DNA from 3 places in the Lacticaseibacillus salsurae genome. Region 2 is predicted to be linked to each of the others. Evidence: predicted binding sites of a transcription regulator. Region 2 holds the regulator's gene; each other region holds the start of a gene.
What was found. Region 2 encodes HrcA, which represses chaperone genes, less so after heat shock. Its sites were predicted from a motif close to TTAGCACTCNNNNNNNNNGAGTGCTAA; they were not measured.
Positions count from the first base shown of each region.

Region 1 (10,604 bases), on a different contig from region 2:
TGGTAACTTGAGGCACTGATTGGCAAGTTGCCTAAAGTTGATACGATGAAGAAACTCTTGGAACAAAACGAGCCCGGCGTCATTTGAAAGTTGACCGCCGTCGGCGGTCAGAGTCACATTGGTATTGCATTGCAGGGATAAGCTGGTTAAAGTTGAGATGGTGTGAAGCCTCGCTTTCGTGATGGTTTTCGTTGACTCAACCTTAGCATATAGGCGCACCCAATGGGTGAAACACCAAAGCAGCGCAGTCCCGTGTGAATCGTGGGATTGCGCTGCTTTTTTGAAATTCTATGAATAATCCAGGATGTTAACAGGCAGCGACAAGGTTAAGAAATCGCCATATTAAAGAAGCTTTTTGCCCCGCGGCCAAGAAACCGTTATAATGGAGTCAATATGACCGAACCTGAGGAGGGCCTATTGCATGGCAAAGAAGATCCTAGTGGTTGATGATGAAAAACCCATCTCTGATATCGTGAAATTTAATTTAACTAAAGAAGGCTATGAAGTCGTTACTGCTTATGACGGTGAAGAAGCGTTAGCCAAAGTCCAAGAAGAAGATCCTGATTTGATCATTTTGGATCTGATGTTACCCAAGATCGACGGGTTGGAAGTCGCGCGGCAAGTGCGCAAAGACCGCGATACGCCGATCATTATGTTGACGGCTAAAGACTCGGAGATCGATAAAGTCTTAGGTTTGGAATTAGGCGCTGATGATTATGTCACCAAGCCGTTTTCAAACCGCGAATTAGTGGCGCGGGTGAAAGCCAATTTGCGCCGACAATCCGCTAATCAACAAGCCCAAGAACCAGATGACGAAAACAAAGACCTGACAGTTGGCGATTTGACCATTCACCCAGATGCGTACACCGTGTCCAAGCGTGGCGAAAAAATCGAATTGACCAATCGTGAGTTTGAGCTACTGCATTATTTGGCCCGTCATTTAGGGCAAGTGATGACGCGCGAGCACTTGTTGCAAACGGTTTGGGGCTATGATTACTTCGGCGATGTCCGGACGGTTGATGTGACTGTGCGGCGCTTGCGCGAGAAGATCGAAGACGCGCCATCGCATCCAGAATGGTTAGTGACGCGGCGTGGCGTGGGCTATTATTTACGTAACCCAGACGCTGAATAAGTCGCTTTGGGGCAGGACATGCGTGTCCTGCTCTTTTAGCTAGCAGTCACTGGACTGTATGTTCTCATTTTTAGGAGTTCCGATGAATAAGAAGATCCGCTTTTTCCAATCGATCCACTTTAAAATCGCGCTAGTGTTTATCCTGTTGCTGTTAGTGACAGTGGAGCTCATTGGCGCGTATTTTGTGCGGTCATTGGAACAGCAAAATGTTGAAACCTTTAAAACCAGCTTGAATGTGGACACGTATATTCAAAACAAGCTGGAAACTGATTTAATGCGCACGGATACCAGTGCTGCCAATTCCGACATCAAAACCACGATTTCTCAAGCAGAAATCGCCAATTCTGCTGAATTACAAGTCGTGGATGCCAAAGGAACCATCCGCGCCAATTCCAATATCAACGATCAATCGGATGTCGGCCAAAAATCGGCTTCTGGGAATGTGAAGTCGGTGCTGTATAACGGCCAGATCTTTGAAGGCTTTCAATATGGCAGTGCCACTGGCTCGACGTATTCTAAGATCATTCCATTGAAAAACCCCAATGCCACTGGGGATGGTAGCTCCGTGATCGGGGCGATCGTGATCTCAGCGTCGATGGATACGGTGTATTCAAATATCAATAAGATCGTGCGGATCTTTTTGATCGCCTCATTGATCGCCGGTTTATTGGCGACGATTTTAGCAATCGTGATCGCCAGGGCGATCACGCGGCCGATCGATGAAATGAAAAAACAAGCCATTCGCATGGCGCGCGGGGATTATTCTGGGCAAGTGCGCATTTATGGCCAAGATGAATTGGGCCAATTGGCCGTGGCGGTCAACAACTTGTCTGTGCGCGTTGAAGAAGCCCAAGAAGCCAGCGAAGCTGAACGGCGGCGACTGGATTCGGTGTTAGCTCACATGACTGATGGGGTGATCGCCACGGATCGGCGCGGCAATGTGATCATCATCAACGAAACCGCGTTGGATATGCTCAACACCCGCAATGAAGATGTGATCGGCTTGTCGATCCTGAAGTTATTGAATATCGTCAAAGACTATACGTTACGCGATTTGTTGGAAAATCAAGAAGAGTTGTTGTTGGACTTTTCGCAACAAAGTGACCATGACTTGATCTTGCGGGTGGACTTTTCGTTGATCCAACGCGAAACAGGTTTTATTTCAGGGCTGGTCGCGGTGTTACATGATGTCACCGAGCAGCAGAAAAATGAGCGCGAACGCCGCGAATTCGTGTCCAATGTGTCACATGAATTGCGCACGCCTTTGACGTCGATGCGCTCTTATATTGAAGCGTTGAATGATGGGGCTTGGAAGGATCCAGAAATCGCACCACAATTTTTGAAAGTCACGCAAGAAGAAACTGATCGCATGATCCGCATGATCAACGATTTATTGAGTTTGTCGCGGATGGATTCTGGTACCAGCAAAATCGAATTGGAAACCATCAATTTAAATGAGTTCTTCAACTACATTTTGGATCGGTTTGACATGATGTTCAAAACGGACAATGAAGCCGCTGGATCAGATAATAACCGCGTTCAACCCCTGCCAACCAGCCCTAAGAAGCACTATGTGATCAAACGTGAGATCACCAAGCGCGATTTATGGGTGGAAGTCGATCAAGACAAGTTCATGCAAGTGATCGACAATATCATGAACAATGCGATCAAATATTCGCCAGATGGCGGCACGATCACGGCGCGTTTGGTCGAAACGCACAATCATGTGATCTTATCGATCAGCGACCAAGGCTTAGGGATCCCGAGAAAAGATATCAGCAAAGTCTTTGATCGCTTCTATCGGGTGGATAAAGCCCGCTCCCGGCAACAAGGTGGTACCGGATTGGGCTTAGCGATTTCCAAAGAAGTTGTGGAAGCGTTAGGCGGGCGCATTTGGGTCGACTCACAAGAAGGCAAAGGCAGTACCTTCTCGATCTCTTTGCCTTATGAACCATTAGACGAAGGAGATGATTGGGATGAAGCTTAGTGGTTGGTTGTTACGCATCGGCTTGATCTTAATGATCGCCTTGAGTTTAGTATTTTCGTGGTTGATCTGGCAAAATCCTTCGCGGTTAGGCCATCAACAAGCGGCAGTCACCGTCACTAGCAAATCTGACACTGATGCCACTAAAAAAATCGGCACGGTGTTGGCGCCGACGCAAGCGTATTATCAACATGCCAACACCAAGCAGTTGCTGTTCACCCCAGATGAAGATGTGATCACCGCGTTGCATACCACGGTGAAAAACTGGCAACTCAAAACCGTCACTGCAGGCGGCAAACTGACTGCCAGCGAATATAACGCGCTGTTAGCCAGCAATGACACGTTGCAACTGGTTTACCCAGATAATGTGGCTTACCAACTGTTTAATGGGAATTGGTTTAAATCCGGCGAAAAAGTGGCTAACTTTGCCTTCAACCGCATCGTTATCAACTTAAGTGCTCATCAAGATTCGTTGGTGTTAGTCAATGACCGCACCCGCACCATTCACACGGCGACGTTGAAAAATAATTCGACACAAAAGTTGCAAGCACAAATCGACGCAGACGCGGCAACGAGTTTTGCTGTGCAGGAGTTGCGCTTAAGCAACGGACGCCAAGTGGCAGACTTTAGCGACGAAATTCAAGTGCAACCATATGTGTACTTGTTGGATCAACAATCCGCCAACCATTATGTGTCGTTATTGATCCCATCGGCGCAAACCAGTAACGTCGACGCGCGGGAATTAGGGTCTGATACCGTGTATACGGCAGGAACGGATTACCGTTTGACGTTGAATCAAGATACCCAAGTGATGCAATTTGATGATGCGTCTGCGACCAATAAGGATGCCTCGTTGGCTGGCAATTTGCAAAAGTCATACACCGCTTTGAGCAGTTTGGATCTGTTGGGGATGAATAGCATGCGCTATTATCACTACAACAAAGTCACTCGCATGGTGACGTTTCGCTCAGTGGCCCAAGGTCTGCCGATTTTTAATCCAGATTACTATGGGCGCGTGACAGTCGCTGATACGGATTCTGGTCGACAAATGTTTTTCTCCACGAACAATTTAACGGTACCGATCCCAACCGCCCAAGCCAAAGTTACGCTGCCTGCCACACAAGCGGTGATCGCGCACATCACGAATGTGGGGTATGCTGAGTCAGCCATTGAAGATATCGCGTTAGGGTATCATTGGGCCAAGCAAGATGAGAATTCACAAGTGGTGACATTAACACCGACATATTTTGTTGAGATCGGTGGGCGTTATCGCCGCTACACCAAGTGGTTGGGGCCAAGCGCTGATAAACAAGCCTCAGCATCTGCCGTCGTGGCCACGCATGAACAACAATAGGAGGTGAGCCCATGGATTTTAGACGGATCGAATGGATCTTTTTGATCGTATTTGCCGCGGTGAATATTTTCTTAGGGATCAGCTTCTATCAAAGCCAAGCCGTCGACCAAGCGGTAAGTGAATCGACTACCGGCGAGATCATTGCCGATATTCAACGCAATCAGATCAAATTGCCACGCTTGTCGACTAAGATCCCCACTGGCGGGTATTTGGCGTCACAAGGCAATACCGCTTTGTACAATAATCGCGAGCAGTTGATCGGCCAAACGTTGAGTTTTGACAACGGGACGTTGACCAGCACCTTGAATTCACCGATCGTGGTGAAAAAAACCAATGCCGTGGCCACCTTGAAAAAATGGTTGCAAGTGTCAAGTAACGTGATGTTTGGCAATCAGTACCAATATGCGGAAAGTTTATCGACGAGCAATACTTATGTTTTTTGCCAACAGATCCAAGGCCACAAGATCTATGACAAGCGCGCCCAGATCAGCTTCACGATCAATAACAACAAGCTGGTGGCTTATAAGCAAACATACATTGCCAAAATGCAAGTGCTGAAAAGTAATGTCGAGCTGACGTCAGCGCGGGACGCGGTGGTGGCGTTGTATAAAGACAACGAAATTGCCAACGGGGCCAAAGTCGAGTGGGTCGAGCTGGCGTATAATTATTTGCTAGATACCAAAGGCAGTACGGTTTATGTGCCGACTTGGTTTGTTGGTGTGCAAAATCAAGGGGCCAAAAGTGTTACGATTAAGAAGTTAAATGCGATCACCAAAACGGTGATGAAAGATCGCGCCAATGAGGAATAGAGGATTAATTCAGTGACAGAAGATTTTGGTATGCGCGTCAGTGTGTTGGCGAGCTCAAGTTCAGGTAATGCAACTTATATCGAAACGCCCCAACATCATATTTTGATCGATGCCGGCTTTTCTGGCAAAAAATTACAAGCCTTGATGCAAAGTGTTGGCCGTGACTTAAAAGATGTCGATAGTTTATTTTTAACGCATGAACATACCGATCACTCCAAAGGCGTCGGGGTGTTGACGCGGCGCTACCCCAATATCACGTTGTATGCCAATCAGTTGACGTTGGAAGCTTTGCCACAAACCATCGGCAACTTGCCTGCGGATCAGGTGAAAGTCTTTGAACCAGGCAAAACTTTGAGCTTAGGCGACATGGATATTGAATCGTTTGCGGTATCGCATGACGCCGCGCAAGCGCAATTTTATCAAGTGCATCATGATGACAAAGCATTTGCCATTGTCACCGATACCGGGTATGTGTCTGATCGCGTTGCTGGCACCATTCGCGACGCTGATGCGTATGTCATGGAGTGCAATCATGACGTGGAAATGTTGCGCATGGGGCCTTATCCTTGGCCGTTAAAGCAGCGCATTTTAAGCGATACTGGGCATTTGTCCAATGAAGATGGCGCCAATGCGATCATGGATGTGATCGGCACCCGCACCAAGCGCGTATATTTAGGACATTTGTCTCCGCACAACAACATCAAAGCGTTGGCCCACATCACTGTCGCCAACATGCTGAAGGAACAAGGTTTACCAGTAGGTCGAGATTTTGATATTTATGATACCGACCCGGCGATCGCCGATGCGATGTTCACGGTGTAAAAAGTTGACCGCAGTGCCGGCAAGCTTGCATAATTAAAGTAACCACAGGAGCGGTTTGGCCAGTTGGTCAAGCCGCTTTGTCTTTGCTTGGGTGATCCGGTTTCAGGACTTTTGCGCATAAACTTCATAAAATCATCAAATCCACTTTGTAATATTGGTAGTGTAAGCAAAACGATTCGATTGGAGGATAAGGTTATGGATAATCAATCACACAACTTTCAGGACCAACAACCTGACCAACAACCACAAAAGCCTCGCAATTCGCTGAAACAAACTGCGATCGTTGCCGTGGTTGCGGCAGTGATCGGTGGTGGTGTCGGCGGTGGCGCCGCCTACTATGGGTTGAAGAATGCCGCAGAATCAAGCTTAGGTGTCACCTCAAGCACCCAAAAAGCCGGCACGACTAAAGTGGCCAATGTGGCGGTAAAAGAATCCAATTCCAGCACCACTGCCGCGGCGAAAGTCAAAGGGGCCGTGGTATCGGTGGTCAACTTGCAAAAAGCCCAAAGCACCTCCAGCGGCTTAGATGACTGGAGTGATTATTTTGGCAGTGATGGTTTTGGGTCCGATTCTGGGTCTGATTCGACCAATGGCAACAGCAATGAGTCATCATCATCGCGTAATTCTGATTCTTCCGATCTTGAAGAATATTCAGAAGGTTCTGGGGTGATCTATCAGAAAAAAGACGGCAAAGCCTATATCGTCACCAACAACCACGTGGTGCAAGATTCTGACGCCTTAGAAGTCATTTTATCTGATGGCACCAAAGTCACCGCGAAAAAAGTCGGCACCGATGCGACGACTGACTTGGCGGTGTTGTCGATTTCTGCAGATAAAGTGACGACCGTTGCCAGCTTCGGGGATTCCAGTGTGTTACAAGCTGGGCAAACTGTTTTGGCGATCGGGTCGCCTTTAGGCTCACAATACGCCTCGTCAGTCACTCAAGGGATCGTCAGTGCGACCAGCCGGACAGTGGATGTGACTGATGAAGATACCAATCAAACCATTGGCCAAGAAACCGTCATCCAAACTGATGCGGCGATCAATTCCGGGAACTCTGGCGGGCCGTTGATCAACTTGTCTGGCCAAGTGGTCGGCATCAACTCAATGAAGTTGTCTAGTTCTGGCTCCGATTCATCAACCGCTACGATCGAAGGGATGGGCTTTGCGATCCCAAGTAACGAAGTAGTATCGATCATCAACCAGTTAGTCGAAAACGGCAAAGTCGTTCGGCCGGCTTTAGGCGTTCAGATCCGCGACTTGTCTAGTGTCACTGCCAGTCAGCAACAATCTGTGTTGAAGCTACCAACCAGTGTCACTGGTGGCGCCGTGGTGGCAGGATTCACTAGCGGTTCGGTGGCCAAGGCGGCAGGTTTAGCCAAATATGATGTGATCGTCGGCATTGGGGATGACAAAGTCACCGGCATCGCCGACTTACGCACTGCGTTATATAAGCACAGTGTCAACGATACTGTGAAGATCACGTACTATCACCAAGGCACGAAGAAAACGATGAACATTAAGCTGACTGAAACCACAGATAATTTGTCTAGTGGTGATACGTCAGACGCCAACTAAGTTTGAACCCCAGCAACGCGCGATCGCGTTGCTGGGGTTTTTTGTGGAAATCGCGGGGATAAATTTGTCAAGTGTGGATAGTGGTTGGGAATAACTACCGATGCCACCTGTGGATAAGTCTGTGGATACTGTTTATAACTAGGCTGAAAGGGTGTGGGTGAGTTTTTCCCCAAGATGTGAACAACCTGTGGATAAAGAATATTTTGTTCGGTTCGAACGTCTGTACGGCCTGATCTGGCGCGGGTTACAGCGCCTAAAAATGGAATCATTGCGAAAACGAAGGCTGTGGATAAGCATGCGGGTAAAATAATTCCCTTGATTTTTTGGTCCCAGTCATCTGGTGTCATGAAAAAAGCTCGACACCAGATTTAGGGGGCGAACATACCCTCGTGTGGATAACCGGTGGGGATGATTGGTGCATGGGTGTGCATGATTGACAAGTTGTGGGTAATTTGCTATACTTATGTTAGTAAATGAGTTGTGCACAACCGACAGGAGGCCCGTTATGAACATTACGATCAAACCAGCAGCATTGGCATATCTGAAGGATCATACGACGGAACAAGAACATTTGTTTTTGGCATTAGACGACGGTTCTAGCAAATATTCGCAACTTGGTGGCACCTGTGCCATCGGCAATAAGTTTCAAATTGTTGCCAGTCCAGTGGCTGATGCCGATTATGACATTTCGTTGAACACTGACAGTGAGTTGACGCTGACCACTGGGGATGAAGAAGAAATGTATTTAGGCCATGGGCTGGTGTTGGATTTCCAACAAGCCTCCTTGGTATTACGTGATGATTCTGGGATTTTAGATGGCGCTGTGAACTTGAGCCATCCGCAAGTGTTGACGGCTGAAATGCAAGCTAACATGGGCGACAAGATCTGCTAAAACTGCATTGTGACCAGGATTTGTGAGCGGGTATTTGACGCTCACAAATTTTTTTCAAAAAAGTTTTAGCACTCTCTTGACGAGAGTGCTAAAAGCGACTATAGTATATTATGTAAACAAGAGGTGGCAAGAACCACTGAGAAAGAAAGGAAGTCTGTTTTATGGCTAATGAAGTTGTACGTCGTAATGACTGGTTAGAGGATCCGTTCTTTGATACTTTGGGGCGTCGGTTCTTTGATGGCTTCTTACCTTCTAGCGGCAGTGAACAAAGCTTAAAGACTGACATCAATGAAACTGACGATGCTTATATCGCCAAAGTCGATATGCCAGGCATCAATAAAAACGACATCAAGTTGAACTACCAAGACAATGTGTTAAGCGTTTCAGTCACCAAGTCTGATTTCAATGACCATCAAGATAAAAACGGCAACACCTTGATGAGCGAACGCAGCTATGGCGCCATGAGCCGCAGCTTCCGGTTGCCAAATGTTGATGAAGCCAACATCAAGGCCCAATACACGGATGGCGTGTTGACGATCAACTTGCCAAAGCTGACGGATACCGCTGAAGCTAACCACCAAATCGATATTGAGTAATTCATTTCAGTCATGCTTACAAAAAGCGTCGCGACAGATCTGTCGCGGCGCTTTTTGCGTGTGCGCGCTTGGCAGGCAACTCTGTGGATATGATGAGCAGCCGGTTGAAAAAAGGGCAAATTTGCGCCAGGTTGCTCATCAGTGGTGGACATTTGTATTTCGAACAAAGAAATTTTTTTCGAGACAGTTGCAGATTTCTGTCTTCCAAATAACGAATATGAGCAAACCATGGGAAACCAGATTATTGCCGATTGCGCGGTATCAAAGGGATCGAAGCGATTTTATGAGTGGAGAAAAAAACACTTTGGTTTGATCGCTTGGCAAATTTTTCCGCTTAAATGGGGAGACTCCTATTTACTTTAATGCGTTTTTAATGTAAAGTATGACCATTAAGCCAATACGGCCATTGTTGGGTCGTGGCGGCTACCGGCGCATTACCTGTAACATGTTGTTGATCCACAAGGCAGTGCCGTCATCGTGATCGTTGGCGGCGCGTGTTTATCTTAGACAGATAGGAGTCATTTCCATGGTCAAATATGTCTTGAAGCGGATCGGGTTTTTGATTCTCACCTTGTTCTTAGTTGCTTCCATCACGTTCTTTTTGATGAAGCTGCTTCCAGGGACACCATTCAATAACCCTAAGATCCCAGCAGACCAAATCGCACAATTGAAAGCCCAATATGGGTTGGATAAGCCGGTTTGGCAGCAATACTTGGTTTATATTTTAGGCGTGGCCCATGGCGACTTTGGGACCAGTTATCAGTTCACCGGCCAAACGGTGTCTTACTTGATCTCTTCTCGTGTTGGCCCGTCCTTGCAACTTGGTGCTCAAGCCATGGTCGTCGGGACCTTATTGGGGATCTTGTTAGGTGCTGTTGCGGCGATCCGCAAAAACACTTGGGTCGATTCTGTGGCCACGATTTTTGCCATTATTGGTCGCTCGATTCCAAACTTCGTGTTTGCGGCGTTACTGCAATACTTCGTCGCTTACAAGTGGGGCTTGGCACCAGTCGCGTTATGGGAAGACGGCTTTTCCAGTTCAGTGTTACCCACGTTAGCGTTGGCGATGGCACCATTGGCCAACACCGCGCGGTTCATGCGGACTGAAATGGTCGATGTGCTCAGTTCTGATTATATCGAACTGGCCCGCTCTAAAGGTGATTCTAAGTGGCAAGTGGTGGCTCGCCACGCGCTGCGTAACTCCATGATCCCGATCGTCACGATCATCGGCCCAATGGCGGTCGACTTAATGGTTGGTTCCATGGTTGTGGAAAACATTTTTGCCATCCCTGGTATCGGCGAACAGTTCGTTAAGTCCATCACGACTAACGACTATCCGGTGATCATGGGCCTTACCGTGATGTATTGCTTCATGTTAACGGTGGTCATTTTGATCGTTGATATTTTGTACGGATTCATTGATCCACGGATCCGACT
Region 1 covers NZ_BAAFZI010000052.1:5-10,608, forward strand. The annotation lists gene yycF (response regulator YycF) at 422-1,132, shown strand; gene walK (cell wall metabolism sensor histidine kinase WalK) at 1,215-3,119, shown strand; gene ACKTSG_RS11585 (YycH family regulatory protein) at 3,109-4,470, shown strand; gene ACKTSG_RS11590 (two-component system regulatory protein YycI) at 4,482-5,279, shown strand; gene ACKTSG_RS11595 (MBL fold metallo-hydrolase) at 5,310-6,101, shown strand; gene ACKTSG_RS11600 (S1C family serine protease) at 6,297-7,679, shown strand; gene ACKTSG_RS11605 (iron-sulfur cluster biosynthesis family protein) at 8,185-8,571, shown strand; gene ACKTSG_RS11610 (Hsp20/alpha crystallin family protein) at 8,733-9,167, shown strand; gene opp3b (oligopeptide ABC transporter permease) at 9,694-10,604, shown strand, end outside.
Region 1: ACKTSG_RS11610 (Hsp20/alpha crystallin family protein) is a predicted target of HrcA. The motif match lies at 8,637-8,663, and genes of this name have one in related genera.

Region 2 (10,604 bases):
ATCTGCGCGACTTGACCCCAGAAACGGCGCCGCAAGCTGTGGCGGCACATTTACGCCCGATCGAATACGCTTATGGGGATCTGCCATTGGTGGCCTTATCAGCTGATCAATGGGATCGGGTGCAACACGGCCGCTTTTTACAATTGGAAGAAACTGCTGCAAAAGTCGGTTTGACCTATCAAGGTGTGCTTAAAGCCGTGTACCAACAAGCCGACGCCTTATATCGTCCAGATGTGATGTATTTAACTAACGAAGGAAGTCCCGAAGATGCAAGTCATTGATATTCACCCGCCAGTTGTCACCAAACCCGCTCACCCACAAGTCTTAGCCTTGGGCTTTTTTGATGGGGTGCACCGTGGGCACCAAGCGGTGATCTCCCAAGCCAAACAAGTGGCCAACGCCAAAAATCTGCCTTTGGCGGTGATGACGTTTGACGTGCATCCGGCAGTGATCTACCAACACAAACCTGCCGATGAAGTGAAGTATTTATCGCCACGTGCCCGCAAAATCGATTTAATGGCGATGCTTGGTGTCGATGTGCTATATTTTGTGCATTTCACGCCTGAATTTGCCAGCTTGGCGCCGCAAGCATTTGTCGATCAGTACTTAGTCGGCTTGAACGCGGCAGTGGTGGTGGCGGGATTTGATTATACTTATGGCAAAAAAGCCATCGCCAACATGCATACGCTTCCTGAGTTTGCCCAAAACCGCTTTGAGATCATTGCAGTACCTGCACATTTAGACGATGGTGAAAAAATTTCGTCGACGCGCATTCGCAAAGCTTTGGATCAAGGCGATGTCGATTTGGCCAATCGCTTATTAGGATATGATTATCAAACCACAGGCATGGTGGTGCATGGCGAAGCGCGTGGGCGGACGCTTGGTTTCCCCACTGCCAATATCGACACGCCAAATGCTGAAAGGTTGCCTGGCATCGGCATTTTCACCGTGATGATGCAAGTCAACGGCCAGTGGCTACCAGGCATGGCGTCAGTTGGCCGTAATGTGACGTTTGGTGCCGGCCGGGCGGTGACGCTTGAGATCAACTTGTTTGATTTTGACGCGGATATCTACGGCCAACCAGTCGTGGTCAAATGGTTGCACTATTTGCGCGGTGAAGTGAAATTTGATGGCGCGCAAGGGCTGATCGATCAGCTTCAAATGGATCGCACGCATTCGCTAGCATGGCTTGAAAAAGAGGCAAACTAATGGCAGGGGCTTATATCCACATTCCGTTTTGTGAGCATATTTGTTATTACTGTGATTTCAATAAAGTCTTCATTGAAGGCCAGCCAGTGGATGATTATGTGGCGATGTTACTGCGAGAAATGCAACTGGTGATGCCACAATATCCCAACGAACCCATTGAAACTGTGTATGTTGGCGGCGGCACGCCCACGACTTTGACCCCCAAGCAATTGGATCAATTATGTCGCGGAATCCGCGAGATCTTGCATTTTGATCATGGCGAATTCACCTTTGAAGCTAATCCCAACGACTTACAAGATACCCAAAAGCTGCAAGTCCTGCACGACAATGGGGTCAACCGCTTATCCATTGGGGTACAAAGTTTTGACGATGCCATTTTAAAGCGCATCGGGCGGATCCATCGGGTCAAAGACGTTTATCAAGCAATCGACAATGCCCACAAAGTCGGCTTTGAAAATTTGTCCATCGACTTGATCTTTCGCTTGCCTGGCCAAAGCCGAGATAATTTCTTGCACAGTTTGCGCGAAGCCTTAGCGTTGCAGCTGCCGCATTATTCGACGTACTCGCTGATCTTAGAGCGCAAAACGATTTTTTATAACTTGATGCGCAAAGGCAAGTTGACGTTGCCCAGTCAAGATGTTGAAGCTGATATGTATCAAGATGCCATTGATTTAATGCATGCCAACGGTCGCGAACAATATGAGATCGCTAACTTCGCCAAGCCAGGCTTTGAGTGCCAACACAATTTGCTTTATTGGCAAAATGCGCATTACTTTGGGTTTGGCGCTGGGGCGTTTGGTTATTTAGGGCGCGATCGCTATCACAACTTTGGCCCGATCCAACAATATTTAGCGCCACTGCATGACCACAAGTTGCCAGTGATCGAACATCACTTGGTGCCTTTAGAAGAACAAATCGAAGAAGAAATGTTTTTAGGATTGCGCACGCGCGCCGGTGTCAGTCGTCAGCGTTTCACTGATAAATTTCATTTACGAATCGAAGACGTGTACGGTGAATTGCTGGATGACTTGCGCCAACAAGGTTTAGTTGAACTTAACGGCGATCAAGTGCGCTTGTCCAACCAAGGGATGTTTTTAGGCAATGAAGTCTTTCAACAATTCTTATTGGATGACCCGCTGATTTGATCGCAAATGGATCAAGTGCTGAGGACGAGTCGGTCTCAAGCCCGATTTAATGGGAAAAACTGCACTTTTTAGCACTCTACCCTTGACTATGCTAATGGGGGTTGCTAGTATAGTAATTGTTAGTTAGCACTCCATAGGTGTTCAGTGCTAAGAAGAAGGTGGCAATATGTTGACGAAACGCCAACTGCTCGTCTTAAAAGAGATCATCCGATCGTTTACTGAAACCAATCAGCCTGTCGGGTCTAAGACCTTGATGCAAGAGTTGCCGATCCATGTCAGTTCGGCAACGATCCGCAATGACATGGCTGCGTTGGAAGAAGCCGGATTGATCACCAAGACGCACAGTAGTTCAGGGCGCGTGCCCTCGACCAAAGGCTACCGCTATTACCTTGACAACTTAGTCGAACCGGCGCAGGCAGAACCTGCCGAGATCGCCGCGATCCAGCAAGGTTTCGGTGGCCACTTTTACAAAATGGATGAGATCGTCGCCCAGTCGGCGCGCATTTTATCCAACTTGACCAACTACACGGCCATCACCTTGGGCCCTGAAGTTGCGCAACTCAAATTGACCGGTTTTCGCATGGTGCCATTAGGCAATCATCAGGTGATGGCGATTTTAGTCACCAACAATGGCAATGTGGTCAACCAGCTGTTTACCTTGCCAGGTGAAGTCGATTCCGAAGAAGTGGAAAAGGCGATCCGCATCGTCAACGACCAATTGGTTGGCTTGCCGCTGGCTGAAGTGGCGCGTAAGTTGGCCAATGATGTGCCAGCATTGTTGTTTCAATATATGTCCAGTCCTGATGGCTTCTTAGACATTTTTGGCAGTGTCTTGAAACAAGCAGCGGCAGAACGCTTTTATGTTGGCGGACGGTTGAATCTGATGGATTATCTGGATGATTCTGACGTGCGCCGCGTCAAGCAGATCTTCAGCTTGTTTGACGATGATTCCAGCGATATCAATCAGCTGATCGGCCCGGTTTCACCCAAACAAGGGGTGCAAGTCCATTTGGGTCAAGAGTTGACCCCAGATGTGCTGGATGATCTTTCAGTGATCACTGCCAGTTATTCGGTAGGCGATCATGGCACTGGGGTCATCGCGCTGCTTGGACCGACGCAAATGCCGTATTCGAAAATGATCGGCTTGCTCGATGCCTTTCGCGAAGAGCTCGCCAAGCGGCTGACCGATTATTATTCGCATTTTGATCAATGACAAGGAGGCCGCTATGGCAGACAAAGCAGACGAACCAAAACCAAAAGAGACTCAATCTGATGCTGAACCATCATTGAAAGATGAAATCGAAGCGGAAATGAAAGCCGACCTTGATGAACAAGTCAACGCCTCAGAAGTTGACGTCAAGGCCTTGCAAAAAGAACGCGACGAATTTGAAGATAAGTATTTGCGCGCTGCTGCAGAAATCAGCAACATGAACAATCGCTTCAAAAAAGAGCGGGCGACCTTGTTGCAATATGATGGCCAAAAGTTGGCCACAGCCGTACTGCCAGTGTTAGATAACTTGGAACGGGCGTTGACTTCAGCAACTGATGATACCGATCCGCTGAAAAAAGGCGTCGAAATGGTATACAGCCATCTTGAAGCGGCCTTAAAGGAAAACCACGTCGAAAAGATCCCCACTGATGGGACATTTGATCCGACAATGCATCAGGCGATCCAAACTGTTCCCGCAGATGATGATCATCCCAAAGATGCGATCGTGCAAGTGTTACAAGCTGGCTACAAAATGAAAGATCGCGTCTTGCGTCCAGCCATGGTGGTTGTGGCTAACTAGTGCGTCAACGTTTCCAGTCAAGCTGAAGTCGGCACTTGGTTGTGCTTGCTTCAGCTTGGCTGGAAACCAAGCGTCTGGTTGGTGACAGTCGGCAAGCTTTGAGCAATTGAAGCTTATTTAATCAGTTAATCAATTTTAAAAGAAGGTAGAACAATGAGTAAAGTTATTGGGATCGACTTAGGGACCACCAACTCCGCTGTTGCGGTGCTTGAAGGTGGCGAACCAAAGATCATTACGAATCCAGAAGGCAACCGTACCACGCCTTCTGTCGTCGCTTTTAAAGACGGCGAGATCCAAGTTGGTGAAGTGGCCAAGCGCCAAGCCATCACCAACCCAGATACCATTGTGTCCATCAAGCGGCACATGGGTGAAGCAGGTTACACCGTTAAAGTCGGTGACAAGAACTATACCCCTCAAGAAATCTCTGCACAGATCTTACAATACATCAAAGGCTTTGCCCAAGATTATTTAGGCGAAGACGTGACTGATGCTGTCATCACGGTACCTGCATACTTCAACGATTCCCAACGTCAAGCGACTAAAGACGCTGGTAAGATCGCCGGCTTGAACGTTTCGCGGATCGTCAACGAACCAACTGCTTCTGCCTTAGCTTATGGCTTGGACAAAGGCGACGCTGATGAAAAAGTCTTAGTTTATGACCTTGGTGGTGGGACATTTGATGTGTCCATTCTCCAATTAGGCGATGGCGTGTTTGAAGTATTGTCCACTAACGGGGATACCCATTTAGGTGGGGATGACTTTGATGACAAGATCATCAACTGGTTAGTTGACGAATTCAAAGCTGAAAATGGCATCGATTTGTCCAAAGACAAAATGGCCATGCAACGCTTAAAGGATGCCGCAGAAAAGGCTAAGAAGGACTTGTCTGGGGTTTCTTCCACCCAGATCTCCTTACCATTTATCTCTGCTGGCGCCAACGGCCCACTGCATTTGGAACGCACCTTGACGAAAGCCAAGTTCGACCAAATGACGGAAGACTTAGTTGAACGCACCAAAGTCCCAGTTGACAACGCCTTAAAAGATGCCGGCTTAACGGCATCTGATTTGGACAAAGTCATTTTAAACGGTGGTTCAACTCGTATCCCTGCGGTTCAAGAAGCGGTTAAGTCTTGGACTGGCAAGGAACCTGACCACTCCATCAACCCTGATGAAGCCGTTGCCTTAGGTGCAGCGATCCAAGGTGGGGTCATTTCCGGTGATGTTAAAGACGTTGTGCTGCTTGATGTGACGCCATTGTCCTTAGGGATCGAAACGATGGGTGGCGTGTTCACCAAGTTGATCGATCGTAACACCACGATCCCAACTTCCAAGTCGCAAGTCTTCTCCACCGCTGCCGACAACCAACCAGCTGTTGATATCCATGTCTTGCAAGGTGAACGGCCAATGGCTGCTGACAACAAGACGTTGGGTCGCTTCCAACTCACTGACATTCCAGCTGCTCCTCGTGGCGTGCCACAAATCGAAGTCAAATTCGACATCGACAAAAACGGTATCGTCCAAGTTTCCGCTAAGGATATGGGCACTGGCAAGTCACAAGATATCACCATCAAGAGTTCCAGCGGTTTATCCGATGAAGAAATCGATCGGATGATGAAAGAAGCCAAGGAAAACGAAGAAGCCGATAAGAAGCGTAAAGAAGAAGTCGACTTAAAGAACGATGTTGACCAACTCTTGTTCCAAACCGACAAGACCTTAAAGGACTTGAAGGGTAAGGTTTCTGATGACGAGATCAAGAAGGCTGAAGATGCCAAGGAAGCCTTGAAGAAGGCCCAACAAGAAAACAACATCGAAGACATGAAAGCCAAGCGCGACGATTTGAACAAGATCGTTCAAGACTTGACGGTCAAGTTGTACGAACAAGCTCAAAAGGACCAACAAGCTAAACAAGCAAGTGGTGCCACAAGCGATGCGAGTGACAACAAGAAGTCTGATGATGACGATACCATCGATGGCGAATACAAAGACGTCAACGACAAGAAGTAGTCTCTGCACGAAGCCAAAGCCAGCTGGCTTTGGCTTTTTGTTTGAATCCAGAGGCTAGTCGAAAGCGACGATCTATGTTATTCTGGATTAGCTTTTGGTGCAGACTTTAGGAGGCAATAATGGCTCAAAAAGATTATTATGATGTCTTAGGCGTTAGTCGCGATGCCGACGACGCTACCATCAAGAAGGCCTTCCGGCAACTTTCTAAGAAATATCATCCGGATATCAACCATGAACCTGGGGCCGAAGAGAAATTCAAAGAGATCAACGAAGCTTATCAAGTCTTATCTGACCCGCAAAAGCGGGCAGCCTTTGACCAATACGGCTCTGCTGATGGTCCTCAAGGGGGATTTGGTGGCGGTGGCCAAGGCTTTTCTGGCTTTGGCGGCCAAGGTTTTGGTGGTCAAGGAACTGGGTTTGAAGATATCTTCAGTCAGTTCTTTGGCGGCGGTGGCCAACAACAACGGGCCAATGCGCCACGCCAAGGGGCTGATCTGCAATATCGCATGGACTTAAAGTTTGAAGAAGCGGTGTTTGGCAAAGACACCAAGATCTCTTATGATCGCCAAGCGTTGTGTCATACTTGTGGCGGCTCTGGTGCCAAACCAGGTACCAGCCCTGTGACCTGTCACAAGTGTCATGGCTCAGGCTACATTCAAGTGCAGCGCAATACCCCACTTGGCGCGATGATGAGCCAAGAAGTCTGTGACGTCTGCCACGGTACTGGTAAAGAGATCAAAGATAAGTGTGTAGATTGCCACGGCACTGGTCACAAGAATGAACGCCACACCATCGACGTGAAAGTGCCAGCTGGCGTTGAAGACGGCCAACAAATGCGCTTGCGCGAAGCTGGTGAAGCCGGGACCAATGGCGGCCCTTATGGGGATCTGTACATTGTCTTTCGGGTAGCACCGAGTGATAAGTTTGAACGCGATGGGGCGACGATCTATTTGAAGATCCCGATCTCGTTTGCGCAAGCTGCTTTAGGTGATGCAATCAAAGTCGACACCGTGCATGGGCAAGTTGAATTGAAGATCCCAGCCGGCACGCAAACGCAAAGCAAGTTCCGTTTGCGCGGTAAAGGCGCACCACGACTACAAGGTAGTGGTATGGGCGATGAGATCGTGACGGTCAATGTCCAAACGCCAAAGAACTTAAACAGCAAACAAAAAGAAGCCTTGATGGCCTTTGCCGCCGCTAGCGGTGATGACGTCACCCCAAGAGAGGGAAGCTTGTTTGACCGGGTCAAAGAAGCGTTCAAAGGCAAGTAGGCAGGCAGCGACTATCCAAACCAACGGATAGTCGCTTTTTTTGGATCAACTGGTGTTGAGGCATCTTGTTACCGAAAGTTTTTTAAAAAAGCGCTTGCATTTTTTAATCAATGGTGTTATGCTTCGTTCACCAACAAAAAGTAAGTAACAGGCACTTGCTTTTGTTGGCAAAAGCACTAAGCAAAGCCGCGCGGTTAGGTACATCGTCTGCGCTTTGTGGCAGCAAACATCCCCATGATGTCGAAGCGTGGCGATGGGCATTCCCGTGGGCAGAAGAGCGTTGGCGTACCGAAGAAAATGGTCAACTATCACTTCGACAAAAGTGAGTCACAGAAGCGGCCCGCCGTGTTTGAACGTTTCGCGACTGATCAGTGGATCATCGAGACAACTGTCGCCCAGTTTCGTCCGATGGCTCCCTGATCTTCGTTGCAACAACCTCATCACGACGCGTCGGATTGTGCAAAAATCGGGATCCACCTGCGCCACCGTTTTACCCACAGCGAACTTTGGACTGTGGCTGTTAGAGTGCCCACGGGCATAACAACGTGTGACCTTGAATCACTCGAGGGTCACACTTCACAAACGAATTTCAAGGCACCTAAATTGGTGTAGTGGGCACTAATTCAACCAAATGTTGAATTAGTGCCTATTTTTTGCGTTCACAGGCTGTTTTTCTGCTGTGTGTCCATACAAAAAACCTTTCTCATCAATTGAGAAAGGTTTTGAGGGTCATTGACATTGGTTTAAGAAATTGATCACGATTTGTTTGCCCACTGCCGGATCAGTCATGATCGACTCAGGATGAAATTGCACGCCGTAAACTTTTTTGGCATCGTTTTCGATGGCCATGATACTGCCATCGTCAGCGACTGCAGTTAACGTCAAGTCGGCTGGTGTTTGCTTGACCACCAGCGAATGATAACGCGCACCGGTGAAATGGGTGGGGCAGGATTTGAACAAATCGCCATGGCCTTGTACCGTGATGGTCGATGGCTTGCCATGCATCAAGTGCTTGGCCGCCACAACTTGGGCACCAAAGGCTTGGCCGATCGCTTGTTCACCTAAACAAACGCCAAAAATCGGCACTTTACCGATCAAAGCTTGGATCATTTGCGGCATGTTGCCAGCATTTTCTGGGCGGCCAGGGCCAGGGGAAAATACCACGCCACTGGGGTGTTTGGCCAACAATTCAGCGGCGGTCAAGTCGTCATTGTGGACCACGGTGATCGGCTGCGTCGTGAGGGTGCCCATGAGCTGATACAAATTGTACGTGAAGCTGTCGTAGTTATCGATCAAATAAATCATGCGCGCGCCTCCAATGCATCTTTGACCCCAGAGATCTTGTTGTTGAACTCTTTATATTCCAAGCGTGGATCAGAGTCAGCGACGATGCCGGCACCTGATTGCATGAATATCGTATCGCCTTGGCGGAAGCACAAGCGAATCCCAATGGCAAAGTCCAAGTCACCATTGTAATCAAAATACCCCAAGGCCCCACCATAAAGGCCGCGTTTTTGCGGTTCAAGTTCATCGATGATGCTCATGGCACTTTGCTTGGGCGCACCAGATAACGTACCAGCTGGCAGCAGCGAATCAATGATCTGCATGCTGGTGGTGGTCGGCTTGGCTTTGGCTTCAACCACTGATCCCAAATGCATCACATTTGCAAACTTCAACAATGCGCGGGTGCGTGTGACTGCCACAGTCCCGAATTGACTGACCGCGCCTAAATCATTGCGGCCTAAGTCGATCAACATATTATGTTCAGACAGTTCTTTTTCAGAGTGTTGCAACTCTTGGGCTAACGCATTGTCTTCTTCAGGGGTGCGACCGCGCCGGCGCGTGCCAGCTAACGGATAGGTGAACAAAGTATCTTGGCGGCGACGGATCAAGGTTTCTGGCGAGGCGCCAAGGGCTTCATAATCGCCAGCTTGGAAATAGAATTGATAAGGCGTCGGGTTTTTGGCAAACAAGCTGGCCGCTTGACTGCGCAAGTCGCCTGAAATCGTGGCGCGTTGTTGGTTTGCCATGATCAATTGAAAAATGTCGCCAGCGACGATATGCTTTTGCGCTTGGCGCACACGGGCTTCAAAAGTATCCTCGTCAAACGTCATGTGCAATGGCGTGGTGAATTGAAACGGGGTGGGGTGATAAGTCGCCGCACCATAAGTGATCTGTTCACGCAATGCTTGCAACTTGCTCAAGGTTTGATCAAAGTTGTCAGGCGTCAAGTCTGCACTTGGCACGATATGGCTGATGGTCACGCGTTGCTTGTCGCGCTCGTAAGCGATAACAGTAGGCACCACAAACAATTGCGCGTCAGGGAGTTGATGATCATCCACGGCGTGTAAGTCCAAATGGTTTTTGGCATATTGGGCATATTCATAAGCAAAATAGCCTGCAATACCACCGGTGAAGACGGGCAAGTCGGCCAAGTGTGGCGTGCGCTGATCGTGTAACAATTGGTCGATCACCGGCCCTAGCGCTTGGGTGGTGGTTTGCGTGGTATCTCCGATCGTCGTCGTCAACTTACCGTTGCGGTAGTCATATTCGGCAGTGGTTTCAGCGGCGATCAACGTGGTGCCATCGTCTGCAGAGCGGAGTAATACTGCGCGCTGATCGTCGCTACTTAAGCGATTGAGCACGGCTAAGCTGTCAAAGTCAGGCTGGCGGTATTGGATCACCACCGGTACAGCTGGAAATTCGTTAAGAAAAGGGATCAGATCTGAATATTTCATCGGGTGTTCCTCCAAATGGCGTGTGTGACAGTCAGCACCCGAGTTGCCATCGTTTCAACATATGTTTTTCCTCCAAGTTATCGCCTGATCTGATGTTGCTCAGATCGCGTCAGCATACAAAAAGTCCGCCCTAAACACTTGTCAAGGACGGACGAAGATCCGCGGTACCACCTGGATTCGCACAAATTTGTGCGCACTTTGCAAAGGTCTAACAACCTTTTGGAAACTGACGTATTCCGCCACGTTACTTCATACTGGCCAAAGCGTTCCGAAGTACCCTCAACGGTCCATTTGATCAAGTGCTACGGTCGTATTCTCAACAATCACGACTCTCTGTGCGCGCGGCTTGACCCATTCTCCGTTTCAACGGTTTATGAGCGAACGATTAATTTACGCTGACTATACTCCCATAACGTGATGAGAACAAGCCTTTTTTGCAATAATTTT
Region 2 covers NZ_BAAFZI010000001.1:175,463-186,066, reverse strand. The annotation lists gene truB (tRNA pseudouridine(55) synthase TruB) at 1-281, shown strand, start outside; gene ribF (riboflavin biosynthesis protein RibF) at 268-1,209, shown strand; gene hemW (radical SAM family heme chaperone HemW) at 1,209-2,354, shown strand; gene hrcA (heat-inducible transcriptional repressor HrcA) at 2,521-3,567, shown strand; gene grpE (nucleotide exchange factor GrpE) at 3,581-4,144, shown strand; gene dnaK (molecular chaperone DnaK) at 4,298-6,148, shown strand; gene dnaJ (molecular chaperone DnaJ) at 6,265-7,419, shown strand; gene ACKTSG_RS00880 (anthranilate synthase component II) at 8,149-8,724, opposite strand; gene ACKTSG_RS00875 (anthranilate synthase component I family protein) at 8,721-10,157, opposite strand; T-box leader at 10,298-10,533, opposite strand.

Region 3 (10,604 bases), on a different contig from region 2:
TTGATGGCGCAAAAAAATCCTGCTGCTTTCAAAGCGCAAAAAAATCCTGCTCCCCAACAAGGTTGGTTCGACGGGATTATTTTGCGGTTACGCGTTAGCCAATTCAATGATCACGATGTCTTTGAATGGTAATTTCCGCTTCGCGCTGGCTTCCACTCGGGCTTTGGCTTCATCATCGATTTTAAGCTGAGCCTTTTGATCTGCAGTAAACAACTTGTCCACGATAAAATCGATCTCAGCTTGTTTGATCTGCCGAGTCTCTTGCGTCAAGATCACGTCGGTTTTGGCAAAGCCTTCGACGTAATGAACATGCACGGAACCTAGCGTGTACAAGCGAAATGTTTTAACGGTGCCATTATGTTGGCCGAATAAATAGCGCATGGTGTAAGGCAACATTTTGTGCAAACTCGCATTTAAGCGAATTGGGTTTTCAATCAGTTTCATCGGAATCACTCCTTTAAACTAATTGTAACACATCGCTATGACCAACTGGGGTCAACTGGGGTGCTGGATTGATTGAGCAGTGACAACAAGGTCAACAGTTCGGTGGGCACCTGGTAATCACGCGTGTAGATCACATGGGAAATGCGCCGCGAAAATACGCCGATGCCAATGGGTGACACTTTGCCTTGTTGATACTCTTTGGTAAAAGCCGTCAACAACTGCTGAACTTGTGGCCAAGCTTTGGTGACGGTGATCGCCGCCGTCAATGCGGCCAGGACTTGAATATCTGGTTTATGGTGTTTGAACATGGTGCTTTTCCCCCGATCCAACAATTCGCTGGTATGCCGACAATATACACCTAGAAGCCTTGTCAGCGCAAACAAAACGCTGGAAAACTTCCCTTGCCCATGTTTTGGATGATAAAAAAATCCGGCGTGACAAACGATCACAATGATCGTCTGTCACGTCGGATCAAGCCTCATTTGATCAATTGATCAAATGGTTTACATCATACCGCCCATGCCAGCAGCAGGTGCGGCAGGTGCAGTAGCGGCGTTTTCGTCAGGCTTGTCAGCGACGACGGCTTCAGTCGTCAACATCAAAGCGGCAACAGAAGCGGCGTTTTGCAAGGCAGAACGGGTCACCTTCGTTGGGTCGATGATGCCGGCTGCGGCCATATCTTCCCAAGTGTCAGTCGCGGCGTTGTAGCCGAAGCCAACTGCTTCTTTCTTCATGCGATCAACAATGACAGAGCCTTCAAGCCCAGCATTGATGGCGATTTGACGAACTGGTTCTTCAAGGGCACGCAGCACGATGTTGATCCCAGTTTGAACGTCGCCTTCTTCTTTAAGGGCGGCAACAGCCTTCATGGCGTCAACTAAAGCAACACCACCGCCGGCCACGTAACCTTCTTCAACCGCTGCGCGAGTGGCATTCAAAGCATCTTCAATGCGGTACTTGCGTTCTTTGAGTTCAGTTTCAGTTGCCGCACCAACTTTGATCACTGCAACCCCACCGGCTAACTTAGCCAAGCGTTCTTGCAACTTTTCACGATCAAAGTCGCTCGTGGTTTCTTCGATCTGCTTGCGGATGATCGCGACACGTTCGTCAATAGCGGCCTTGTCGCCGGCGCCTTCAACGATCGTGGTCTTATCTTTGGTGATGGTAACTTTGTTGGCAGTCCCTAATTGTTCCAACTTGGTGTCTTTCAGATCCAACCCAAGGTCAGAAGTGATCACAGTACCACCGGTCAACGTCGCGATATCTTGGAGTTGTTCCTTGCGCCGATCGCCAAAGCCTGGCGCCTTAACGGCAACGACATTGAACGTCCCACGGATCTTGTTCAAGACCAAGGTTGGCAAAGCTTCGCCGTCAACATCGTCGGCAATGATCAATAAGGCCTTACCTTGTTGCACGATTTCTTGCAGCAATGGCAAAACGTCTTGGATGTTGGAGATCTTCTTGTCAGTGATCAAGATGTATGGGTTGTCCAGATCAGCTTCCATCTTGTCGTTATCAGTGACCATGTATTGAGACAAGTAGCCACGATCAAATTGCATCCCTTTGACCACATCAGATTCCGTCTTGATGCCTTTGGATTCTTCAATGGTGATGACGCCATCGTTGCCGACTTTTTCCATGGCGTCGGCGATCAATTCGCCAACTTCTTCACTGGCGGACGAAACCGAAGCGACTTGAGCGATTTCCTTTTTGCCAGAAACGATGTGGGAAATGTTGTGCAATTCCTTAACGGCAGCGTCGGTAGCTAATTCGATCCCACGACGGATGCCCACAGGGTTAGCGCCGGCAGTAACGTTCTTCATGCCTTCGCGGATAATGGCTTGGGCCAAAACCGTGGCAGTCGTCGTGCCGTCACCAGCGATATCGTTGGTCTTAGTGGCCACTTCAGCGACTAACTTAGCACCCATGTTTTCGTAGTGATCTTCTAATTCGATGCCTTTAGCGATGGTCACACCATCGTTAGTGATTTCAGGAGCACCATAGGACTTTTCCAAAACCACGTTACGGCCTTTCGGGCCAAGCGTGGTTTTAACTGTATCTGCCAGCTTGTCGACACCGGCAAGCATCGAACGACGAGCGTCTTCAGAGAACTTAATTTCTTTTGCCATGTGTATCATTCACCTCATAAATTATTTTTGATCAAAACGTTTTTAGTCAACGATGGCCATGAGGTCTTTTTCATGCAAGACCAGGTACTTTTCACCGTCATTCTTCACTTCAGAACCTGCATACTTGTCATAAACCACGACGTCGCCAACTTTGACGCTAGGGGCTAACACTTTACCTTCTGGTGTGCGCTCGCCGGCACCAACTGCCACGACTTTGCCTGATTGCGGCTTTTCCTTGGCGTTATTGGCTAATACGATCCCACCAACAGTTTGTTCTTCTTCTTCAACAACTTGAACGATAACGCGATCTCCTAAAGGCTTTAACAAGGCAATCCCTCCATAAATAATTGGTATAATTTATTTAGCACTCTTAGTTCCTAAGTGCTAACCACAACTGCTACTATAACTAGTTTTAAGTTAGAATGCAAGCCTTTTTTAGCAATATTGTATTGAGAGTGCTAATTTTCAATTTTCTTAAATAAACCCTTGGGACTTTCAAAGATGTCCTGCCACGCGGTACACTAGTGACAACGTAAAGGAGGCCGACTATGCAAACGCGAAGTTCACGCCGGCAACAACCACATGCAAATAAGCCTTGGCACAAATGGCTGGGGTTGATCTTAGCGGTCGCGATTTTTTCTGCTGCCGCTTATGGCTTGAGGCTTTACAGTCAAGCCAAATATGCCATCAACAGTACTTACTCTGGCTTAAAAACCCAAAAAGTCGCCACTGACATTGCCAAGAAAAAACCTTTTGCGGCGTTATTGTTAGGCGTGGATACCGGCGCGTTGGGGCGGACTTACAAAGGTAATTCTGACACCATGATCATTGCGGTAGTCAATCCGCAAAAACATACCACCAAGTTAGTTTCTATTCCTCGCGACACCGTGGCGCAACTCATCGGCACCCAATCTTTCAACATGCAAAAGATCAATGCTGCGTATAACGTTGGCGGCTCAGACATGGCGGTCAACACCGTGCAAAAGCTTGTCAATGTGCCGATCAAATATTACCTCACCATTAACATGGGCGGCTTGGAGAAAGTGGTCGATGACGTTGGCGGCGTCGATGTCGATGTGCCATTCTCCTATTATGATTCGCATTCCAACAACAAACACTTCACCAAAGGCAAAATGCACCTCAATGGCGAATGGGCCTTGGCTTATGCGCGAATGCGCCATGAAGATCCTCAAGGTGACTACGGCCGCCAAAAGCGCCAACAACAAGTGATCAAAGCCATTTTGAAAAAAGCCGTGTCGTTGAATAGTTTGACGCATTTCACCAAATTGTTGGATACTGTTTCGTCTAATATCCAAACCAACTTGACTTTCGATGACATGCAAAGCATTTTCGTCAACTACCGCTCAGCCACCAAAAACATTTCCACTGGCACCTTGCAAGGCCAATCGGCCAACGTTTACTCCAGTTTGTATGACACTTACTTGGATTATCAGATCCCGTCCACTGACGCGATCCAAAAAGTTTCCGATCAACTGCGCGCAGCTTTAGGCTTGCCTTCAGAAACCATCAACAACGAAAACGTGAAGGAAAATGCGATGAACAGTGGTTTTTCTTGGAACACCAATGTTGATCAAACCTACACCATTTACAACCCAGAACTGCAATAGGCTTCATCAATAAACGCCTTTGCTTGGTGATCTCAGCCTTTTAAGATCACTTCGCAAAGGCGTTTGTGTGTCTAGCGGGGTGCAGTGTACCAATGTCAGATAATACAACATTTGCAAGCTGTACTAGTGTGCACACAGCGATCATTTGATTGCACAAAATGCGCATTCACCCGACTGATCGTCGGACTTTGACATTTTATTGCACAATTAGCCTATTTTGTTTGCTCATTCTTACACCAGTGCCTGCCACCAACGCAAAAAGGTGCCAAGCCGCAACTTGCGACTTGGCACCAAGAACAGCTAGTTTACTGTTTGTCGGTTTCTTGCAACGTTGGTCCATAATGTTCCAAAAAGTAGATCAGCGTTTGTAATTCTGTGGCCAGATCCACATTTTGAACGCGGACATAATTTGGCACCGAGATCCGCAACGGCGTAAAGTTCATGATCCCTTTGATGCCAGCTTTGACCAGATCATCCGTGATCGCTTGGGCAGCATCAGTTGGCACCGTCAAGATCACGATCTCGATTTGTTGGTCTTTAAGTTGCTTGACCAGTTCCGTCATCGGATAGATCGGCACGCCGCTTTGAATGGTGCTTGCGATTTCTGGGTTGACATCAAAGCCTGCAGAAATGCGAATATTGTTGGCTTGGCGGAAGTTGTAGTTCAACAGCGCATGGCCGAGATTGCCGACCCCAACTAACGCGACGTTGGTCAGGCGATCTTGATTCAAGATCTTCTTGAAGAAGGTGATCAATGACGCGACATCATATCCATAACCTCTTTTACCCAAAGCGCCAAAATAGGAAAAATCGCGGCGGATCGTGGCGCTATCTACCTTCACGGCTTCTGATAACTCAGTTGAGCTGATTTTGGTGGTACCTGCATTCGCTAAAAACGTCAAATACCGGTAATATAAGGGTAGACGCTTTGCAGTCGCTTTTGGAATGATCGTTTCTGCCATTGGGTACTAAACCTCCTGAGAATTTGTTCAGCATTGCGCGAAACTTTTGTGAATCACCGTTCATGCTTTCCATTCGATAGTAACCGCTTTGCGCAACTAACGCAAGTAATTCCCTTGACTTGCGCAAAAAAATTCACAACCCAGAATAAAACAGCTTTAACGAATGTGTTATATTGTTACCTAGAACTCTGAAGAAAAGGATGTAATCACTGTGATCATTATGCAGGCCCAACAAGTCGGACGGACCTTTGACGGCAACGACTTGTTTACTGGGATCAACCTGGAGATCCAAACCGGATCGCGCGTCGGCTTAGTCGGCCCCAACGGGATCGGGAAAACCACTTTACTGGAGATCTTGGCTGGCATCAACCCGCCGGACTATGGCCAAGTCACCACCAGCAAGAATATTTCCATCGGTTATTTGGCCCAAGACTCTGGACTGGACTCTAACCGCACCATTTTTGCGGAAATGTTGACAATTTTTGAACCGCTGATCGCCATGGAAAAGCGGATGCACGCTTTAGAAGCGCAGATCGCCGACCCAGCTTTGGCCCAAGACCCTGAGCAATATGAGCAAGTTATGCGCCAATATGATCAGATCCAACATGACTTCCAAGCCCAAAACGGCTATGGCTATCAAGCAGAGATCCGCTCAGTGTTGCACGGCTTCCAATTTGACGACACCACTTATGACAAGCCCATCGGCAATTTATCTGGTGGTGAACGTTCCCGCTTGGCGTTGGCAAAGTTACTGTTGGAACATCACGACTTGATCATTTTGGATGAACCGACTAACCACTTGGATATTGAAACCTTGACATGGCTGGAAGGCTATTTGAAAACATACCCTGGCGCGATCTTGACTGTCAGCCATGACCAATACTTCTTAGACCATGTCGTTTCTGAACTTTACGAACTGACGCCAAGCAAGTCGATCCACTACAAAACCAACTACTCTGGCTACTTGAAGCAAAAAGCCGACAACTTGGCATTGGCGTGGAAAGCTTACGAAAAGCAACAAGAAGAAATTCACAAGTTGCAAGATTTCGTCGACAAAAACATCGTGCGCGCCTCTTCGACCAAACAAGCCCAAGCCCGGCGCAAGCAACTGGAAAAAATGGACGTGCTGCCAAAGCCTCAAGGCCGCGAAAAAACCGTTCATTTTCGCTTCACCCCAGAAACCACCAGTGGCAATGAAGTGTTGAAAGTCCAAAACGCCACGGTCGGCTACGAACCCGATGCGCCCATGGCTGGGCCGATCAACTTCCAAGTCAATAAAGGCGATTGCATCGCCGTGATCGGGCAAAACGGGGTCGGTAAATCCACCTTATTGAAATCCGTTTTAGGCCAGATCCCGTTTTTAGCTGGCCAAGCGCAATTTGGCACCAATGTCACCACTGGGTATTACGATCAAGATCAACACCAGTTGCACTGGAACAAAACCGTGCTCGATGAGATCTGGGATGATCACCCGACCATGCCGGAACAAGCCGTGCGTTCAGCGTTGGCGGCATTTTTATTTGACGCCGATGACATCAGCAAAACTGTGGCTGATCTTTCCGGCGGTCAAAAAGCCCGCTTGGAATTGACCAAATTATCCTTAAAGCATGATAACTTCTTGGTGTTGGATGAACCGACCAACCATTTGGATATCAACTCCAAAGAAGTGTTGGAATCTGCGCTTGCCGATTTTGCCGGTACCGTCTTATTCGTGTCGCATGACCGTTACTTCATCAACGAGTTGGCCACCAGCATCGTCGAAATCGAACCCACTGGCGGCACCATGTTCTTAGGAAATTGGGATTACTACCAAGAAAAGCTCGTCGAAAAACAAGCGCAAGAAGCCCAAGCCGCCGCGGCAGCACAACCAGAAGCTGACGTCGCACCTACCGCTGCCAAAAATTATCAACAGTCCAAAGAACAACAGCGCGCCCAGCGCAAACTGGAACGCGAAGTTGAAAAGCTTGAAAGTGACATGGAAAGCTTAGAGGCAAAAGTTTCTGCAGTTCAAGAACAAATGACCGCCCCAGAAGTCTTAAGCGATTATGTCAAAATGCAAACCCTACAAACCAAACTGGATGAATTGAACCAACAAGCCAGCGCTGCTGAAGATGCTTGGGAAGAAGCGTCATTGAAACTGGAAGAATTTGAATAATGTCCTTGCAGGTCACGTCAAACCAGACGTGACCTTTTTTGACCGTCGCACAAAAAAGCGCACTAGGATCGCCCGAGTGCGCTTGATTATTATTGATGAGCCAACAAACTTTGTAAGCTGCGTCCAACGCCGGCGTGATCGTGATTGGCCACCACCGCATCGGCAACTTGTTTGACTTCAGGGATCGCATTGCTCATCGCGACGCCGTAACCGACGCCGTCAAGCATGGCCAGATCATTTTCATAATCGCCAAACGCGACAAAATCTCCCACATCCCCATGCCACGCTTTGGCTAAAGCTTGCAACCCAGTTAATTTGGTGACGCCGGCGTTGGTGATCTCTAAGAAATTCGCCGACGCCCACACCATCGACACTGGCGCATCCACGAGTTGATCGCGGATCTGCATCAACACGGCATGATCAGGATGGTTGAAGCCGACTTTATACACGTGATCGGTGGCCAATAGCCTCAACATCCGCGCTTGGCTTTTGAACAAGTGGTTATACCCTTTGCCATGCACCAAAAACGCCGCATGCCACAGCAGCGAGTTGGTGACATCATAGCGAAACACCCCATTTTTGCGATAAAGCATTAAATTGGTGTGATACTGCTGGGCCAGTTGTAACAGTGGCACGATGCGAGCCGTGGGCATGGCACTGGCAACTAAGACGTGGCCTTGTTCATCTTCCACATAGCTACCGTTTAAACATACTTTAGCACCAGTCACGCCGACTTTGGCCATCACTTGTCCGATCGCTGGCGCTTGGCGACCAGAGGCCACCACAAAATGGATCCCTTCAGCTACGGCTTGGCGCACCATTTGCCCATTTAACGGGGCGATGGTCATGCCGTGGTGCATGAATGTGTTGTCCAGATCTGTGGCGATGGCAGCGATCATCCCACCATTAAGCATGATCAAAATCCAAGCCCGGATCCGCATTGAGATCCAAGCGACCAAATTGTTTTTTGGCCAATGCCACATGGGCCGCAGCGCCGATCATCCCAGCATTATCGCCACATAAGCGTAGCGGTGGCACGATCAAGTCAACATCAGTGTTGGCCAGTTCTTTGGTCAAGCGTTCTTTCAACCCTTGGTTAGCCGCCACGCCACCGGCTACCACCAATTGGGCGACTGGGTGTTGATGCAAAGCGCGCAAAGTTTTATGGGTCAACACATCCACCACTGCCGCTTGAAAACTCGTGGCCAAGTCTTCCCGATTCAAGGTTTGATGCAACTGATCGGCGTGATGCACGGTGTTGATAAAAGCCGACTTCAAGCCAGAAAAGCTGAAGTCCAAGTCATCAGAATCATCCATCGCTCGCGGAAAGTGGAACGTGTCATGGCCTAAATGCGCCAAGCGATCGACTTCTTTGCCGGCTGGGTAATTGATCCCTAGTACCCGGCCAATCTTATCATAAGCTTCGCCAGCCGCATCATCGCGCGTATCGCCGATGATCTTAAAGTCGCCAGCTTTTTTGATATAAACCAATTCAGTATGGCCGCCTGAAACGACCAACGCCAACAATGGGTAGATCAAGGGCTTCACCAATTGCGCCGCGGAAATATGTCCGGCGATATGATTGATCGGCAGCAATGGCAAGTTGTGGGCAAAGGCGATGGTTTTGGCAGCAGTGACGCCGATCAATAATGAGCCGACTAACCCAGGGCCATAAGTCACCGCCACGGCATCGAGGTCAGCATAAGTGACATCAGCTTCTTTCATTGCCAAGTCAATAACTGAGGTGATTTCTTCAACATGATGGCGGCTGGCCACTTCTGGCACCACGCCGCCAAAGCGCTTATGCGAGTTGATCTGCGTGGCAATGATATTGCTTAAAATGGTGTCGCCGTTTTTGACCACGGCAACTGAAGTTTCATCACAACTACTTTCAAAAGCTAAAATCAATTCCGGTTGATTCAACGTGTTCTCCTTATTCCTCGTCTAATGGTCGCCACATTTCCATGGCGTCATCATGATGGGCCACATAGTACCCTTTTTTGATGCGGCCATCATGAAACCCCAACTCATGATATAACGCTTGGGCGATGGTATTATCCGTGCGCACCTCAAGCGTGAGCTGGTCGCTGCCAAAATCTCTGGCTTTGGCGATCATCCACTGCATCAAATAGCGCCCAAGGCCTTGATGTTGCAAATTCGGATCGACGGCAATGTTGGTGATGTGGGCTTCATTTTTGGCAAACATGCACCCGATAAACGCCACCACGATGCCATCATCGGGCAACGTCAACACCAAATACAAGCTGCGCTGACGTTTATGCAATTCGGATAAAAATGCCACCCGATCCCAAGGTGTGTCAGCGTAGATCGCGCGTTCAATAGCCAATGCCGCATCGATATCATTGTTGGTCATGCGCCGCAAGGTAAACTCACGGTCATGGATCAGCGCAGTTTCTTCAGTAAACGCCAAGCTTTCCGGCGGATTATTTTCAAACCAGTCTTTAAACTTTCTCAACATAAGGCTCATGTCCTTCATTTGAATGGGTCTTTAACCAATTGCGTTCTGCTTCAGTTAACCGTAAATACGTGGGGACAAAATCCATCACCGACACGGGCTTGGCATGCAACCCTAATAACGCCAAGCGACTAGCTCGCGGATAAGCGCGCAGCGGATCGGCTAAGTTGGCTTTGGCCCCTAATGTGGCGCGAATCTCGTCAGCAAATTTCTCAACGTCAGCGCCGACAAATACAGCTGGTTGGCGCAACACATGAACTTCTTCCAATAATTGCGTCAGCGGCAAATGCGCATCTTCGACCACATTGATCAACTCACCTTTGACCCATTGATACACCCCAGCAAACACGTTTTGCCGGCGGGCATCCATTAACGGTACGATCAACGCTTGCGTATCGGTGACGCCTGCGGCCAATGCGGCCAAGCTAGACACGCCGACGAGTTCTTTGTTTAAAGTATAGGCTAAAGTTTTGCCAGTGGTGACGGCAATGCGGATGCCAGTATAAGAGCCTGGACCTTGGGCCACCACGATGCGATCGATTTGATCGACTGTCAATCCTGATAATTGGAGCAAATGTTGCATCGTTGGCAGCAGTTGTGAGCTGTGCTTTTTGTTGTGATTGATCGTCGTTTCTGCCAAAAGCGTTTGGTCGTGCATCACGGCCACGCTCATTGCTTGATTTGACGTATCCATAGCCAATAAATACATGTCTGCCTCCGAGTGATTTTATTTAGCCATTATAACATTTTTTCAAAAACTTGCGGGACTTGCTGAAAACGAACAAAAAGCCCAGACCGGATACAGTCTGA
Region 3 covers NZ_BAAFZI010000005.1:45,303-55,906, reverse strand. The annotation lists gene ACKTSG_RS03300 (DUF1827 family protein) at 88-444, opposite strand; gene ACKTSG_RS03295 (hypothetical protein) at 480-752, opposite strand; gene groL (chaperonin GroEL) at 948-2,573, opposite strand; gene groES (co-chaperone GroES) at 2,616-2,900, opposite strand; gene ACKTSG_RS03280 (LCP family glycopolymer transferase) at 3,122-4,201, shown strand; gene ACKTSG_RS03275 (redox-sensing transcriptional repressor Rex) at 4,507-5,163, opposite strand; gene ACKTSG_RS03270 (ABC-F family ATP-binding cassette domain-containing protein) at 5,375-7,318, shown strand; gene ACKTSG_RS03265 (HAD family hydrolase) at 7,408-8,232, opposite strand; gene tsaD (tRNA (adenosine(37)-N6)-threonylcarbamoyltransferase complex transferase subunit TsaD) at 8,225-9,241, opposite strand; gene rimI (ribosomal protein S18-alanine N-acetyltransferase) at 9,252-9,797, opposite strand; gene tsaB (tRNA (adenosine(37)-N6)-threonylcarbamoyltransferase complex dimerization subunit type 1 TsaB) at 9,781-10,503, opposite strand.
Region 3: groES (co-chaperone GroES) is a predicted target of HrcA. The motif match lies at 2,935-2,961, and genes of this name have one in related genera.